DNA from 2 places in the Sphingobium aquiterrae genome. Region 1 is predicted to be linked to the other one. Evidence: riboswitches for the same ligand, from Rfam matches in the RefSeq annotation. Region 1 holds a riboswitch; the other holds the start of a gene.
What was found. A riboswitch is a leader RNA that binds a small molecule or an ion and turns the genes downstream of it on or off. The one in region 1 is predicted to bind cobalamin.
Positions count from the first base shown of each region.

Region 1 (8,070 bases):
CGATTGCTGCCCCAGATTCCAGGCGGTGACGGTCGGGACGGCGCGGGTGTCGACCGAATAGAAATTGCGGCCGGTGGGCAGCACATCGGGCCGCCCCCGCGTCGGCGCGCCGGACGGGCCGGGCAGCACGAACCGCCCGTCCAGCGCGGCCAGCAACGCCGCCCGCTCCGCCCCTCCGCAGGCGACGACACGCGGCAGCAGATCGTCGCGCATCGCGGAGAGCACGGCGGTGCTGGCGGGGCCGGGCGGATCGAAGGCCGTGCGCGCGAGCATATGGTCGGTCAACCGGATGGCCAGCCCCTCCAGCCGCTCCACCGTATCGCCATGGGTGCGCCAGGGATCGGCACTCACGGCGAGCAGCGCTTCAGGCCGCGCGCCCTGCCAGCGATCGCCGAGCCGGCAGTCGAGCGGATCGACATCCAGCCCCAGATCGGCGGCCAGCGCCCGCAGCAGCGATGCCTGCCCCGCGCTGTCGATGCCCCTGGGGCAGCGGGCCAGCGCGATCAGCAGGTCGCGGAGCAGCCCGCCCTCGGGCGAGCGGGTGAAGACATGCAGCCCGTCGCGGATCTGCATTTCCTTGAGTTCGCACAGATAATTGTCGATCGCGGCCAGCGCGTCGTCGTCATCGCCCGATGCGCCGGCATCCTTGTCCAGCCCCTGCGACGCCGCGAGGTCCAGGATGCTTCGGCGCAGCCCGTCCAGCCGGCGCGGGTCCATCCCAGCGGCGAGATAATATTCGTCCACCAGCGCTTCCAGTTCGCGCAGCGGGCCATAGCTTTCCGCGCGGGTCAGCGGCGGCGTCAGATGGTCGACGATGCATGCGCCGATGCGCCGCTTGGCCTGCGTGCCCTCGCCCGGATCGTTGACGATGAAGGGGTAGATTTGCGGGATCGGCCCGGCGCAGATTTCCGGAAAGCAATCGCGCGACAGGGCGATCGCCTTGCCCGGCAGCCATTCCAGATTGCCATGCTTGCCGACATGCACGACGGCCTGCGCCCCGAATGTCCCCGCCAGCCAGAGATGGAAGGCCAGATAGCCATGGGGCGGCGGCAGCGCCGGATCATGATAGCTGGTCTTGGGATCGATATGATAGCCGCGCGCCGGCTGCACCGCGAGGACGACATGGCCGAAGCGGTGGACGGCAAGGCGGAAAGCGCCCCGCCGCACGAAGGGGTCGTCCTCCGGCGCGCCCCAGCGGGCCAGCACCATGTCGCGCGCCGCCTGCGGCAGGGCCGCGAAGGCCGCATGATAATCGGCCAGCGGCAGGGCGATCTCGCCCGGCCGCTGGTCTGACGAACGATCCGGCGAGGCGAGATCGTTGGTGACGCCGCCGGTCATGCATCGCATCAGCGCCGCCCCGTCGCGCGGCGCATCCCCCACCGCATAGCTCGCCTCGGCCAGCGCATCGAGGATGGCCGCCGCGCTCGCCGGCGTGTCCAGCCCCACGCCATTGCCGATCCGCCCGTCGCGATTGGGATAGTTGGCCAGCACCAGCGCGACCCGACGCTGCGCCACCGGGGTGCGCCGCAGCCGCGCCCAGTTGGCGGCGAGCTTCGCCACGAAGGCCACCCGGTCGTCCAGCGCAGTGGGCACGACGATCGCGCATTGCGTCCGCGCGTCGAACCGGGCCGCCGCCTTGAAGGCGACGGCCCGGGAAAAGAGCCGCCCGTCCACCTCCGGCAGGGCGACGTTCATGGCGAGGTCACGCGGGCCAAGGCCGCGCGCGCTGGCCTGCCAGGCGTCCCGCTCGACGCTGGCGAAGCTCGTCTGCAGGATCGGGCAGTCGGGCAGTTCCAATATGCTCGCGCTGCGCCGCTCGCCGGGCGCGGAGGCGGCAAAGGCGGTCGCGTTCAGGATGACGTCCGGCGCCACCTCCCCGGTCAGCGCGCGCAGGACATCGACGGCGAAGGGCTCGCGCAGGGCGCGGACATGGACGGGAAGGACATTCATCCCCTCCGCCTCCAGTCCCGCGATCACCGCGTCGACCGCCTCCAGCGTGCCGGCCATCACCAGCGCGCGGTAGAATGTGAACAGCGCGACCGGCCGCCCCGCGACCCAGCGCGCCTTCACCTGGTCCAGCGTCGGGCGCGGCTCTCCGGCCAGATAGAGGCCGGCGTCCGCAATCGGCACCGGCGCCTGCGGATCGCCCGCGTCCCCACCCGCCAGCCGGGCGGCCAGCCGCAGGAAGCCCGCCGCATTGGCGACACCGCCCTGCCGCAGATAATCGTGCAGCTGTCTGCCCGTCTCCGGCGGCACCGTGGACGCCGCCGTCAATCCGGGGTCGTCGTCATTGCCATCGGGGATCGCGGCAAAGGCGATCCCCTTCTCGCGCGCCACGGCGGCGATTTCGTCGATGCCATAGGGCCAGTAGGATTTGCCGCCCAGCAGCACGACGCACACGAAGCGCGCCTTCGCGATCACCTTTTCGACATAGAGGTCGACCGAATAGGGATGGCGTAGCTGCAACAGGTTGGCGAGCCGCAGCTCCACCCCTTCCAGTCCGGGCAGGGCCGCCGCCCGGGCAAAACAGGCAAGGCTGCTGTCGGCGGTGGTGAGGATGACGATGTCGCCCGGCGTCTGGCCAAGGTCGATCGCCTCCTCTCCGCTGGAAACGGTGCCGGGCGTGGCGGCCAGCAGGTGCATCAGGCGGCCTGCGCCCCGGCCGCGGCCTGCAGCGCCATTGCGATTCCCGCGCGATCCAGCCCCTTCTGCCCGATGACCACCAGCCGGGAGGCCCGCGCCTCGCCCGGCAACCATGCCCGGTCGAAATGATGCTGGATGCGCGGCCCGACCGTCTGGATCAGCAGCCGCGCGGGCCGCCCGGCGACCGCCACGAAGCCCTTGATGCGCAGGATGCCATGGGCGGCGATGACATCGCCAAGCGGCCCCAGCAGCCCGTCGATCGCCTCGACTTCGCCCAGGTCGAGCACGAAACTGTCGAAATCGTCATGGTCATGCTCTTCGCCCTCGGCGTCATGATGCGACGGGCGGCTGTCCAGATCGTCCTCCGCGCCGGCATCCAGGCCCAGGAACAGCGCCGGGTCCACCCGGCCATGGGCGCTGCGGACGATGGCGACGCCGGGCCGCACGCGCGCGGCCAGACCCTGCTCCAGCGCGTCCAGCAGCTGCGGATCGACAAGGTCGGTCTTGCCCAGCAGCACCAGGTCGGCACAGGCGAGCTGATCCTCGAACAGTTCCTCGATCGGGCTGTCATGGTCCAGCGTCGGGTCCGCCGCGCGCGCGGCGGCCAGCGCCGCCTCGTCGCTGGCGAAGCGGCCGGCGGCAAGCGCATCCGCGTCGACCAGCGCGATCACGCCATCCACGGTCGCGCGCGTGCGGATCGCGGGCCATTGGAACGCCTTGAGCAGCGGCTTGGGCAATGCCAGGCCGGATGTCTCGATGATGATCCGGTCCGGCGGCAGGGGCCGGTCCAACAGGCGCTGCATGGTGGGCAGGAAATCATCGGCGACGGTGCAGCAGATGCAGCCATTGGCCAGTTCCACGATGTCCTCTTCCGCGCAGGCTTCATCGCCACAGCCCTTCACCAGATCGCCGTCGATGCCGACATCGCCGAACTCGTTGATGATGAGCGCAAGGCGGCGTCCGCCCGCATTTTCCAGCAGATGGCGGATCAGCGTGGTCTTGCCGGCGCCCAGAAAGCCGGTGATGACGGTTGCAGGCACCTTGCTCATGCGAAAATTCCTTCGGACAGGGGGATGGGGTCGAGAAAAGAGATAGCGTCCGCCTCGACCCGCACCGGCAGGTCGAACAGGCGGGACAGCGTGTCGGCGCACAGCACCGTGTCGGCCGGGCCAGCCGCGAGGATGCGGCCGCCGCGCATGGCGACCACCGCATCGGCAAAGCGCCGCACCAGCGTCAGGTCATGGATCGCCACGACGATGACGGCCCCCAGTCCGGCGCGGGCGCGCAGGCGGTGCATGCAGGCCATGGCGTGCAGGGGGTCGAGCCCCGCCGTCGGCTCGTCCGCGATCAGGATTCGTGGATCGGCGACCAGCGCCCGGGCCAGCATGGCGCGGGCCAGCTCGCCCCCCGACAGCGCGGTCGCGGGCCGGTCACGCAGGGCCAGCAGGTCGCATTCGGCGAGCACGCGGTCGACAGCCTCCCGCATGGCCGGCGAAAGCAGGCCGAAGGACGGGAGCGAGGGCGTGAGGCCGATCGCCACCAGCCGCTCGACGCTGATCGGCCAGCTCACCGCCGCACGCTGCGGCAGATAGGCGCGCTGCAACGCCAACATGCGCGGATCGATGTCGGCCATCGGCCTGTCGCCCAGCCGCACCATGCCCGATACCGGCTTCAGCACCCCGGCGGCCGCTTCGATCAGGCTGCTCTTGCCCGCGCCATTGGGGCCGATGACGGCGGTCAGCCGGCCCGGCGCGAACAGCGTGCTGGCATCGCTGACCGCAACCGTGCGCCCGCGCCGGACGGTAACGCCCTCCAGCGTCAGCGACAGGTCGCGCTCAGGCACGACCGGCCACCTCGATCTCGTCAAAGCCCTTCCAGCGGTAGATCGCCCAGCTGATGATCCAGCACACAGCGAACAGGCCGATGATCGCGAAGCCCAGGCTGTTGAAATGCGTGCCCAGATTCGCCGCCAGCGACCAGATGCCGCCGGAAAGGCCCAGCTTCTCGCCCAGCAGCGCGGCGGTTTCGATGCCCCCGATCATGATGGCGACGATGGCCGACACCAGCGTGATGGTGATGTTATAGTAGAGCTTGCGGATGGGTTTCACGAACGCCCATTGATAGGCGCCCATCATCATCGCGCCGTCCGCCGTATCGACCAGCGCCATGCCCGCCGCGAAGAGCAGCGGGAAGATCAGGGCCGTGCCGATCGAAAGCCCGTTCGCCGCCTGCCCCGCCGAAAGGCCGAGGATCGCGACCTCCGTCGCCGTGTCGAAGCCGAGGCCGAACAGGAAACCCAGCGGCGCCATATGCCAGCTGCGCGTCACCAGCCGGAACAGCGGCCGGAACAGGCGGGACAGGACACCGCGATTGCCCAGCAGCAGGTCCAGATCGTCCTCGCCATAGGGCTTGCCGGCGCGCACCTCGTTGAAGGTGCGCCAGACCGATCGCAGGATGAGAAGGTTCATGCCCGCAATCGCGAACAGGAAGGTCGCGGAGATGGCCGTGGCGATGACGCCGCCGACCGCGCCCACCGCCTCGATCCGGCTGACCGCGCTCGCCGCGAGCGCGATCGTGACCGCCGCGATCAGCACGATGGCGCTGTGCCCCAGCGCGAACCAGAAGCCGACCGTCAGCGGCCGCTGGCCATCCTGCATCAGCTTGCGCGTCACATTGTCGATCGCCGCGATATGATCGGCATCGACGGCATGGCGCAGGCCAAGGCTCCAGGCGAGCAGCGCCGTGCCGAGCATCACGGTGTTGCCGGGGAACAGCGCGAACGCCCACAGCCACAGCGCGACATTGGCGGCGATGAGCCCGCCGAACATGCCGATCATCCGCCGTCGCAGCGGCCTTTGCGGGGAAGACGGGGAAATCTGGGGCACGGTCATGCCGGGGCCTGCGGCGAAACGGGGCGGGGCTTGCGGCGATCGTGCGCGCGCGTTCGTGGGGCGGCGGCCGCCGTCGCCGGAAAACAGGCGATATTCATGGGTATTTCCCCGTCGGTGTCAGCGAAACCGGACGGGAGCCTCCGCGCGAACGGCCGGCATGCACTGCCGAACGGACACCCTGCAGCGCCCGGCACGCATGCCGGTGCGGCTCCCGCCGCACAAGCGTCGCTCAGACGGAGTACCGTGCCACGGCCATCCCCTGGACCAGGCAAGAGCGACCAGACGCCGGCAGGTCTCCTGGCTCACGGGTCATCGCACGATGCATGGCCTTCCCAGGCCCCGCATGACTTAGCGTCCGGCCCAGTGGCTGACCCCCCGATGATCCCGGAAGGTCGATATGCATCGCGCTCACCGCTTACAGTTGCAGGGACAGCTGCGGAATAGGATGCCAAGGCATCCGTACCGCATTCCCATTTTAAGCCCCTTTCGGGGCACCGGCGCGATCTTCGAAGGGCGGCTCATGCCGTCCTTCAACGCGGGGCATAGAGGCGCCTTGCCGAAAAGTGAAGATAAAAGCACGTCCGGCACGCCGCGCCCATCGGACGCTCATCGAACCGGGCGGTTCGTCGCGGTCCTCCTTTTGCACTTCATGTTGACGGAGGGCCTTCCCTGCCGATAAACAGCACATGAGAATCATTATCAATATTAAAGGGGGCTTCATTGGCCGTTTCCAAGCCGGATGCGCGGCGTCCGCAGCACATGATCCTGTCAGCGTCGATCCCGGCGCTGGCCGCCACCCTTGCCCTGGCCCCCGGCCTGGCGCGGGCGCAGGATGGCGACCCGCTTGTTACCTTCGACCAGCGCAACGCGATCACCGTGACCGCTACGCGCCTGCCGCAGGCCGTGATCGACGTGCCCGCGACGGTCTCGGTCATTTCGGATCGGCAGATCGCCGACCAGATGGTGTCCGACATCAAGGACCTCGTGCGGTTCGAGCCCGGCGTCAGCGTCCGGCGGGCGCCCACGCGCTTCGGGGCGGCGAGCGGCACGACAGGCCGGGACGGCAATGCCGGCTTCAACATCCGCGGCCTTGAAGGCAATCGCGTGCTGATCCAGGTCGACGGCGTGCGCGTGCCCGATGGTTTCGACTTCGGCGCGCAGTCGGCGGGACGCGGCGACTATGTCGATGTCGGCCTCATCAAGTCCGTCGAAATCCTGCGCGGCCCCGCTTCCGCGCTTTACGGCAGCGACGGCCTGGCCGGCGCGGTCAGCTTCGTCACCAGCGACCCCGAGGATTTCCTGCGCAAGGACCGCAATGTCGCGGGCCTCGTCCGCGCGGCCTATGATTCGGCGGACGACCAGTTTTCCGAGACCGCCATTCTGGCCGGGCGAAGCGGGGCATGGTCGGCTCTGGTCGCCTATACCCGCCGGGACGGGCATGAATTCGACAACAAGGGGACGAACGACGCGCCCAATGCCAACCGGACCACGCCCAATCCGCAGGACAGCCGCTCCAATGCCGTGCTGGGCAAGATCGTCTGGAACCCCGGCGAGGCGCATCGCGTCCGGCTGACCTTCGATCATCTGGACGACGACATGCGCACCAATGTGCTCAGCGGCATCGCCGCCGCGGCGACGAGCGCCACCAGCGTCATCGGCCTTACGGCGCACGACAAGACCCGCCGCGATCGCGTCAGCCTCGACTGGCGGTATCGCGGCACGGGCGCGATCGACGAGGCGCAACTGTCGCTCTGGTATCAGGATGGCGAGAACCGCCAGTTCAGCGCCGAGGACCGCAACACCGCCGCCGACCGCACCCGGCTCAACACCTTCGAGAACCGCGTCATCGGGGCCAGCGCCGAACTGCGGAGCGACCTGCGCACCGGCGCCATCGCCCACCGCGTCGTCTATGGCGGGGACATCAGCGTCACGCGGCAGAAGGGGCTGCGCGACGGCACCACGCCGACGCCTCCCGACACCTTCCCGACCCGCGCCTTCCCGATCACCGACTTCACGCTCGCCGGCGCCTATCTGGGCGACGAGATCGCGCTGGCGGACGGCATGTTCACCCTCTATCCGGTGCTGCGCTTCGACCATTACAAGCTCGATCCGAAGGACGATCCGCTGCTGCCGGTGTTCGATACGGCGGGCCAGAACGGATCGCGCCTCTCCCCCAAGATCGGCGGGGTCGTGAAACTGGGCGGCGTCAACCTGTTCGCCAACTATGCGCGCGGCTTCAAGGCGCCCTCCCCCACGCAGGTCAACCAGTTCTTCCAGAACCTCGCCCAGGGCTACACCTCGCTGCCCAATCCGAACCTGAAGCCGGAAACGAGCGAAACCTATGAAGGCGGCCTGCGCTTCGCCGAAGGGCTGGTGAGCGGCGGCGTGACCGGCTTTACCGGGCGCTATCGCAACTTCATCAGCCAGGAAGTGGTCGGCGGCGGGTTCACCCCTTCCAATCCCGCGATCTTCCAGTTCATCAACCTCAACCGGGTGCGCATCTCCGGCGCCGAGGGCCGGCTCGACCTGCGCATGA
Region 1 is NZ_JBANFL010000008.1:100,236-108,305, reverse strand. It holds gene cobN (cobaltochelatase subunit CobN) at 1-2,643, opposite strand, end outside; gene cobW (cobalamin biosynthesis protein CobW) at 2,643-3,692, opposite strand; gene WFP78_RS10440 (ABC transporter ATP-binding protein) at 3,689-4,486, opposite strand; gene WFP78_RS10435 (HoxN/HupN/NixA family nickel/cobalt transporter) at 4,479-5,534, opposite strand; cobalamin riboswitch at 5,805-6,048, opposite strand; gene WFP78_RS10430 (TonB-dependent hemoglobin/transferrin/lactoferrin family receptor) at 6,255-8,070, shown strand, end outside.

Region 2 (8,070 bases), on a different contig from region 1:
GCCAGCACGGCGCTCAGCCGACTCCTGTCCTTGTGCGCCGCGCCCGCGGCGTCGGCGATGTCGCCAAGGCCGTCCAGGTGCAACGCGCCCGTCACCCATATCCAGCCGACAAGCCCCGCCAGCGCACCCGCCCAGGGATCGACCCGTCCCCCCGCCCAGGTCGCGGCGGACACCACCGCGCCGACCGCCAGCCCGGCCACCGGGAACCAGCGCATGCAGGCCGCGAAATCCTCTTCGCTCGCCGCCATGGCGGGCAAGGGCAGGCGCGTCATGAACTGCATGGCAAGGATCAGCCGCCTCATGTGGCCAGCGCCGTAATGAGCGCGGTGCGTTGCGCGCCGGGCCATATCCGCAAGGAGATGAGCGCCGTATAGGGAAGGTCGAAGGCCCAGCTCTGCCGGTAATCGAGGCCGAACAGGCAGGACAGCGCGGCCCGCATGGCGCCTGCATGCGTGACCACCAGCGTCGGTGCCCCGATCTCCTCCAGCGCGGCGCCGACGCGCGCGACAAGGGCGTGCCATGTCTCCCCCTGCGGCGGCGCATGGCCCAGAGGGTCGTTCCAGAAGGCGGCGAGCCGTGCCGTGTCCAGTTCGCCGGGATGGGCGCCGTCCCATGCGCCGAAATCCAGCTCACGCCAGCGTGGGTCGATGCGCAGCGGCAGGCCATGCGATGCCGCGATCATGTCCGCTGGATCGCGCGCCCGGACAAGGTCCGAACAGACGACCGCATCGACCTCAAGTTCGCGCGCGCGTGCAAGGCAGGCGGCGCAGCCCTCGTCGGTAGCGGCGGCATCGGTATGGCCGAGCAGCCGTCCGGCGCCGACGGGCGCGCCATGGCGCATGAGGTGCAGCGTGAAGGCGGTCACGATGCGGGCGGTGGCAGGGAGGGCAGTTGCAGGGCGCCGGCGATGGCTGCTTCGGCGAAGGTCGCCATGCCGTTATGCGCGGCGAGCGCCGAGCGGACGATCTGCGCGGCCACCGCGGCGCCCGTGCCTTCGCCAAGGCGCATGCCCAGTTGCAGCAACGGCTCCAGGCCGAGCTTTTCCAGCAGCCGGACATGCCCCGCTTCCGCCGAGCAATGCGCGGCGAGGCAATGGGCGGTGAAACCGGGGACGGCGGCTGCCAGCGGTGCGATGGCCGCGCAGCAGATAAACCCGTCCAGCAGCACCGGCACGCGCTGCATCCGCGCGGCCAGGATGGCGCCCGCCATGGCGGCGATTTCCCGCCCGCCAAGGCGCCGCAGCGTTTCGAAGGGGCTGATGCATCCCGCCGCGTGAAAGGCGAGCGCCTGCGCGATCACGCTTGTCTTGCGACCGATGCCGGCATCGTCGATGCCCGTGCCGCGCCCGACCCAGCGTTCCACTGTCCCGCCGAAGCTCTGTGCGCAGAGCGCGGCGGCGGGGGTGGTGTTGCCGATCCCCATCTCGCCGACGAACAGCAGGTCGATGCCGGCGGTGACGACCTGTGCCCCGGCCGACAGGGCGGCCAGGCATTCCGCTTCGGTCAGCGCGGGCGCGCGGCTGATGTCGCCCGTTGGCCTGTCGAGGTCGAGCGGGATGACCGTCAGCTCGGCCCCGCACGCCCCCGCCAGCGCATTGATCGCCGCCCCGCCGGCGCGGAAATTGGCGACCATCTGCTGCGTCACCTCCGGCGGAAAGGCGCTGACCCCTTGCGCGACCACGCCATGATTGCCGGCGAACACGGCCGCCCGGATGCGCTCCGCGCGGGGGCGGGCGGTGCCCTGCCAACTCGCCATGAACAGCGCGATCTCTTCCAGCCGCCCCAGCGATCCGGCCGGTTTGGTCAATGCCGCCTGCCGGAGCGAAGTGGCCTCCATGGCCTGCGGATCGGGCTGCGTCAGGTTGGCGAGCGCATGCTCGAATGCCGCGACGGAAGGAAACAGGCTCATGGCACCACAAATCCCTCTGGCGGGGTGCGGGTGATGAAATGGCCTTTCACGCCGGCCGGCCAGTCGGCATAGCGCACCTGTCCTTCCGCGCTGGCGGCATGATGGCGGGCATAATCGAGGATGGCGCGGGCGGCATCGTCATCGGGCGTGAAATCGCCCAGCACATAGCCGATCTTGCCCGGCGCGCGGATGTGGACGGTGCAGTGCCGGGTGCAGGCGAACAGGCAGGCCATGTCCTGCACGGCGATGCCGTCAAAGGCGGGATCGCCGTCTTTGACGCGCCGCAAGGCATCGCCGAGCAGCGCACCGCCGCGCCGCCCGTCCCCGTCCTCGCGCTGTTCGGGGGAAAGGCGGCATGTGCTGCACACGACCACCCCCGTTCCAGCCGCCGATCCATCCTCCACCCGGCGCAGCATCAGAAACGGCTCCTGATGCCGAGATAGACGGAGCGGCCGAGCGATGAATAGCCGCCCGCCGTCTCATAGGCGACGTCGAACAGGTTTTCGATCCGGCCCTGCACGGTCAGGCCGGGCAGGAGCTTCCATTCCGCCCGCAGGTCCGTCAGCAGATAATCGTCCAGCATGGTGCCGCCGATCCGGTCGAGGCTGCCACCCGCATAGCGCAGGGCAACGCTGGTGGTGACGCCGAAGGGGAAATCATAGCCGATCCGGCCATTGGCCAGATGCCGGGGCACGCGCGCCAGCTGCCGATTGAAATTGCCGCCTTCGGTCCGGTCGACGGCGGCGATCCAGCTGTAATTGCCATCCATGGTCAGGCGCCCGAGGTGGAGCGTGCCGGCAAATTCCAGCCCATGGGCGCGGCTCTTGTTCACATTGGCATAATAGCCGAAACGCGTGGTCGTGGTGCCGGGGACATAGCATATGGCCGGCAGCGCGCCGCTGGTCGGGCAATAGGCGAAGTCGATCAGATTATCGGTCTGCCGTTCGAACCATGTGCCCGAAAGCCGCAGCTTCTCACCCAGCAGCGCCTGTTCGATGCCCGCCTCCCAGCTTTGCGCCTTTTCCGGCTGCAGGTTGGCCGCGCCATAGAGGCTGAACAGCTGATAGAGCGATGGCGCCTTGAACCCTTCGTCATAGCTGGCGCGCAGCACGGTCGCCCCCTTGTTCAGCGACCATGCCGCCCCGGCGCTGAATACCGTGTTTCCGCCGAAGTTGGAATGATGATCCCGCCGCGCGCCGCCGTTCAGCGTCAGCCCGGCAAGAGGCGTCAGGCGCAGCTCGGCATAGAGGCTGTCGATATCGGCGCGCGTCTGCGTCAGTGTATAGGGCAGGGCGTTGTTGGCGGGCGAGCCATTGGTCATCCGCTGCTCCTCGCGCTCCGCGCCGAAGACCATGTCGGCCAGCGGTGAAAGCGTGAAGGTGCCCTGATATTCATAGCGGCGGACCTTGCCCTTCGCATCGAAATTGAGGGCGCGGATCGTGCGGCGCGGATCGTAATTCTCGCGGTCGGTATCGCTCTGCAGGATGGCGATCCGGTTCCTCAGCCGGCCATCCAGCAGCGCCGCGTTGATGCCGGCATAGACGGTCCATTCCTTCGTCAGCCCATAGACGGGGGCGTCGCCGGAGCTGCCGTCGAAATCATTGCGGGCGCTGGCATAATAGCCGCGAAGGTCGACCGAGACCGCCTGCGAGAGGCGCAGCGTGGCGGTGCCATTGCCGGCGTTGCGGCGATAACCGTCCTTTTCCGTTCCGCTGGCGAGCGCGGAAATCCCGTCCGTGGTGAAGGTCGATCCGGACAGGCGCCAGTCCAGCAGGTCGCTATGCCCGCCGACAGCCGCCCGGCCGCTGATCGTCTGGCGCGATCCGGCCTCCATCGCGGCGCTGCCCTCCAGCGCTTTTGTGGGGCGCGCGGTCTGGACATTCACCACGCCGCCGATGGCGTCGCTGCCCCAGAGGATGGATTGCGGCCCGCGCAATATCTCGATCCGCTCGATATCGTCGGTCAGCAGGTTGGAAAAGCTGTAGCCGCCCGCCGTCGATGACGGATCGGCCAGCCGCATCCCGTCGATGACGAACACCGTCTGCCCGGCATCCGCGCCACGGATGCGCAGCGATGTCGTGGTGCCATAGCCGCCGTTGCGGACCATGCTGATGCCCGGTGTCCGCACGAGCGCGTCCGATATGGCGATCGGCTGTGCCTGTTCGATATCCTCGCGGTCGAGCACGGTCACGCTGGACGAGACCCGGTCGCGCTCGACCGGGGTGCGCAGCGCGGTGACGACGATCTGGCTGTTGTCGGCGTCGGCGCCAGCACTGGCTTCCGTATCGGGCGTCTGGGCCAGCGCGGGCGAGGCGATAAGAGCGGAAAGGCAGAAGAAATGTGAAACGGTATGCATTGATTCGGTCCCCCAAAGGCACGGAGCCCCGAACGGGAGACGCGGGAGAATGCACGGGCGCATGCGCACGACATCCGGCCCGCGCTTTCCCGCGCGAGGCAGTCAATGTCGTTGCTCGAGGAAGACCCCGCTCGGCCGGTGCACCCTGCCCGGACGAAGAACGACCGCGTCAGGCAGGTCTCCTGGCTTGCGGGTCGACGCCGTTCCGGACCGCCTTCTCAGAACCCGAAAGTCCCAATGGCATTTGGCCCGATGGCTCACCGCTCACAGTTGCAGGGGCAGCCGGGGTATCGAACCCCGTTCCCTTTGAATCCCCTTTCGGGGAACCTGTCGCGAGGCGGGCAGATACCGTGCGTTGCAGCATTCCGCAAGCCGCGATCATGCCGCACGCTTGCGCAACGACGCCCGCTATCCTATCCCCGGTGGCGCAACGGGTGCCCGAAAGGGCTTAATCGGGAAGTCCGGAACGGCCATCTGGCCAAAGCCGGCACTGCTCCCGCAACTGTCATCGGCGAGCGCTTCGCCACATGCCATTGGGGTCTTGGCCCTGAGAAGGCGGCGAGGGCGCGAGGAACCGAGAAGTCAGGAAACCGGCCGGTTGCCGTCGATCCTTCGCGCGGGCGGGATGTACCGGGCGGACGAGGGCTGAACCCCTTGCGTGACGACATTGTGCGTAACGTTGAAGGGGGGAGCCGCGATGATGCCTCACAGCTGAAGAATGACGCCATGGCCCGGCGCGCGTGGTGTGCAGCCACCATGCCGGCCACGATGCGCTTTCCCCGCCGGCCTTTGCGCCGGCATCGCTGATTCCCTTTCCTGTTCGGAGACCATGATGATGGCCCAACGCACGCGTTTCGACCTTGGCATTTTTGCGCTGCTGGCGCTGGTGATGCTTGCCACCCGCACCCATTCGCTCAGCGCCTATGTCCACCTGCCCGACACCGGCTGGGCGAGCTTTTTCGTCGCCGGATATTATATCCGTTCGCGCATGGCCTTTCCGGCGCTGTTCCTGCTCGCCTTTGCCATCGACCTTGTCGTCATCGGCGCGAGGGGCGGGGCGTCCTTCTGCTTCACCCCGGCCTACTGGATGCTGGTGCCGGCCTATGGCACCATGTGGTGCGCCGGGCGTTTCGCGGCGAAGCGCATGGGGGCGAGCCTTGCCATCCTGCCCGCGATCGTCGTGCTGGCGGTCGGCGCGACATTTGTCGGCCATCTGTTTTCCAGCGGTGGATTCTATGTCCTGAGCGGCCATTTCAAGGACCCGTCGCTGGCCGGGTTCGCGGGGCGCATCATCCGCTATTTCCCCGGATCGCTGCTGTCGACGCTGACATGGACGGGCGTTGCGATCGCCTGTCATGCGGTGGTCGTATTGCTGACGTCCGGCCAGTCATCGGGACAGCGCCGATGAGCGACATGGAGGGCCAGCACCACAAGGCGGTCGTTGATCCGAGGGCCGTGGCGGCATCGATCGATGCGGGGTGACGCCCGATGCCCGGCCTTGCTGGTCGCCGCGCCGGCATCGGGGCAGGGCAAGACGCTTGTCACCGCGGCGCTCGCCCGGCGGCATCGCATGGCCGGGCGGCGGGTGCGCGTGTTCAAATGCGGCCCGGATTTCCTGGACCCGATGATCCTGGAGTGCGCATCGGGGGCGCCCGTCCATCAGCTCGACCTGTTCATGGGGGGTGAGGCCTATTGCCGCGCCCTGCTGCATGAAGCGGCGCGCGACGCCGATGTGATCCTTGTCGAAGGCGTGATGGGGTTGTTCGACGGCCATCCTTCCGCCGCCGACCTAGCGGCGCGCTTCGGCCTGCCGGTGCTGGCGGTGGTCGATGGTTCCGCGATGGCGCAGAGCTTCGGCGCGCTGGTGCATGGCCTTGCCAGCTATCGGGACGATATCGGTGTCAGCGCCGTGCTCGCCAATCGGGTGGCGGGTGCGCGCCATGCCGGGATGCTGCGAGACAGCCTAAGGGGGGATGTCCGCTGGCTGGGCGCATTGTTCCGCGATGGTGGGATCGCACTTCCAGAACGGCATCTGGGGCTCGTCCAGGCGCAGGAAATCGACGATCTCGATGCCCGGATCGAGCGCGCGGCGGCGCTTCTGTCCGCCGATGCGCAATGGCTGCCGCCGCCGGTGTCTTTCGCCGCGCCGGACGATGGGGAGCCGCCGCGCCTGCTGGAGGATGTCAGAATCGCCGTCGCCCGCGACGATGGCTTTGCGTTTCTCTATCCGGCCAATCTCGCCCTGCTGGAAAGGATGGGTGCTCGCCTGCGCTTTTTCTCCCCGATTCGCGATGGGGCGCTGCCGCCCTGCGATGCCCTGTGGCTGCCGGGCGGATATCCCGAGCTTCACCTGCGGGCGCTCGCCGGAAACATCGCGATGATGGAGAGCATTCGCGCGCATCATGCATTGGGCCGGCCGATCCTCGCCGAATGCGGGGGCATGCTGTATTGCGCGCGCACGCTGGCCGATGTCGCGGGGGAGCAGGCGTCCATGCTCGGCCTGCTGGATGCCGGGGCAAGCATGCAGCCGCGCCTGTCCGGGCTGGGCCTGCAGGAGGTGACATTGCCGGAGGGCCATCTGCGGGGGCACAGCTTCCATTATTCCCGGCTCGAAACGGCGGAGCTACCCCTGGCGAGGACGTCAAATCCCAATGGCGGCGTGGGGGAGGCCGTGTACCGGCGGGGTTCGCTCACGGCATCCTATGTGCATTTCTATTTCCCGTCATGCCCCGCTGCCGTGGCGGCGCTGTTCACGGCGCGGCACGCCTGATCGGCATGGAGCTGAATGGTGACTGGCCCTAACGCTCCACGATGCGCGTATAGAGATGCCAGCTGGCATAGCCGAGCACCGGAAGTGCCACCGCCAGCCCGATGAATGCGGGAATGCAGGCCACCGCCAGGATGATCGCGACATACAGCCCCCAGCGGAAGATGACGATCGGATTCTGCACGGTCGCCCGGAACGACGCCTCGACCGCGTCGCTCGCATGCACCGGCCTGTCGACAAGCATCGGGAAGGAAATCACCGAGATGGTCAGGGTGACGATGGCAAAGCACAGGCCGACGGCATTGCCGATGACGATCAGGCGCCAGCCTTCGGGCGTGCCGAACAATTGCGTCAGGAACGCGCCGACATCCGCCGGCGCCAGCGTGCCGAGCGTGGCATCGTAAATGGCGCGGGCCGCCACCATCCATCCGATGGCCATGATGGTCAGCGCCGCCGCCAGCCCCAGGATCTGGACGCGCGAGGTGCCGCGCAGGGGATCGAAGAAATGATTCCATCCGGTCTCCAGCCCTTTTTCGCGGCGCCGGGCCAGTTCGTAGAAGCCGATGGCGATGACCGGCCCCAGCAGCGTGAAGGTGGCCGCCATCGGGAAGATGAGCGGCACCATATGGCGGTTGAGCGCGAACGCCGCGGCGATGAGCGCCACCGCCGGATAGATGATGCCCGCGAAGAGGAAATCGCCCCGAAGCGCGAGAAAATCACGCACGCCCTCCCGGAGCGCCCAATGGAGATCGGCAACGCCAATGCGGCGCAGCTTCAAGGATGACATCGAAGACAGATGCGGTGACGCGGCGACCATAGCGAGTCTCCCAACTGGAGCGTCGCCACATGGCGCGGAAACGCTCTTTCCCTTGTGGTCGCATTTTCGGCCCGAATGCCTGTTTCCCGGCCATTGCCGAAAATGCTCCCGGCAGTTCCGGGCTACGATCAGCCAAGCTGCCGAACGGACATGGCGCGGGTGCAAAAGCGCTATCCGATTGAAGAACGATACGCCTTTCCCATGCCGGATTCCAGCACCGTT
Region 2 is NZ_JBANFL010000011.1:36,735-44,804, reverse strand. It holds gene WFP78_RS13005 (adenosylcobinamide-GDP ribazoletransferase) at 1-302, opposite strand, end outside; gene WFP78_RS13000 (histidine phosphatase family protein) at 299-865, opposite strand; gene cobT (nicotinate-nucleotide--dimethylbenzimidazole phosphoribosyltransferase) at 862-1,908, opposite strand; gene WFP78_RS12990 (DUF1636 domain-containing protein) at 1,905-2,324, opposite strand; gene WFP78_RS12985 (TonB-dependent receptor plug domain-containing protein) at 2,324-4,264, opposite strand; cobalamin riboswitch at 4,420-4,610, opposite strand; cobalamin riboswitch at 4,680-4,877, shown strand; gene WFP78_RS12980 (hypothetical protein) at 5,094-5,672, shown strand; gene WFP78_RS12975 (cobyrinic acid a,c-diamide synthase CobB) at 5,736-7,034, shown strand; gene WFP78_RS12970 (DUF2189 domain-containing protein) at 7,063-7,848, opposite strand.
Region 2: it holds a riboswitch for cobalamin, as region 1 does, so the genes downstream of both, WFP78_RS12985 (TonB-dependent receptor plug domain-containing protein) here and WFP78_RS10435 (HoxN/HupN/NixA family nickel/cobalt transporter) in region 1, are expected to answer to the same signal.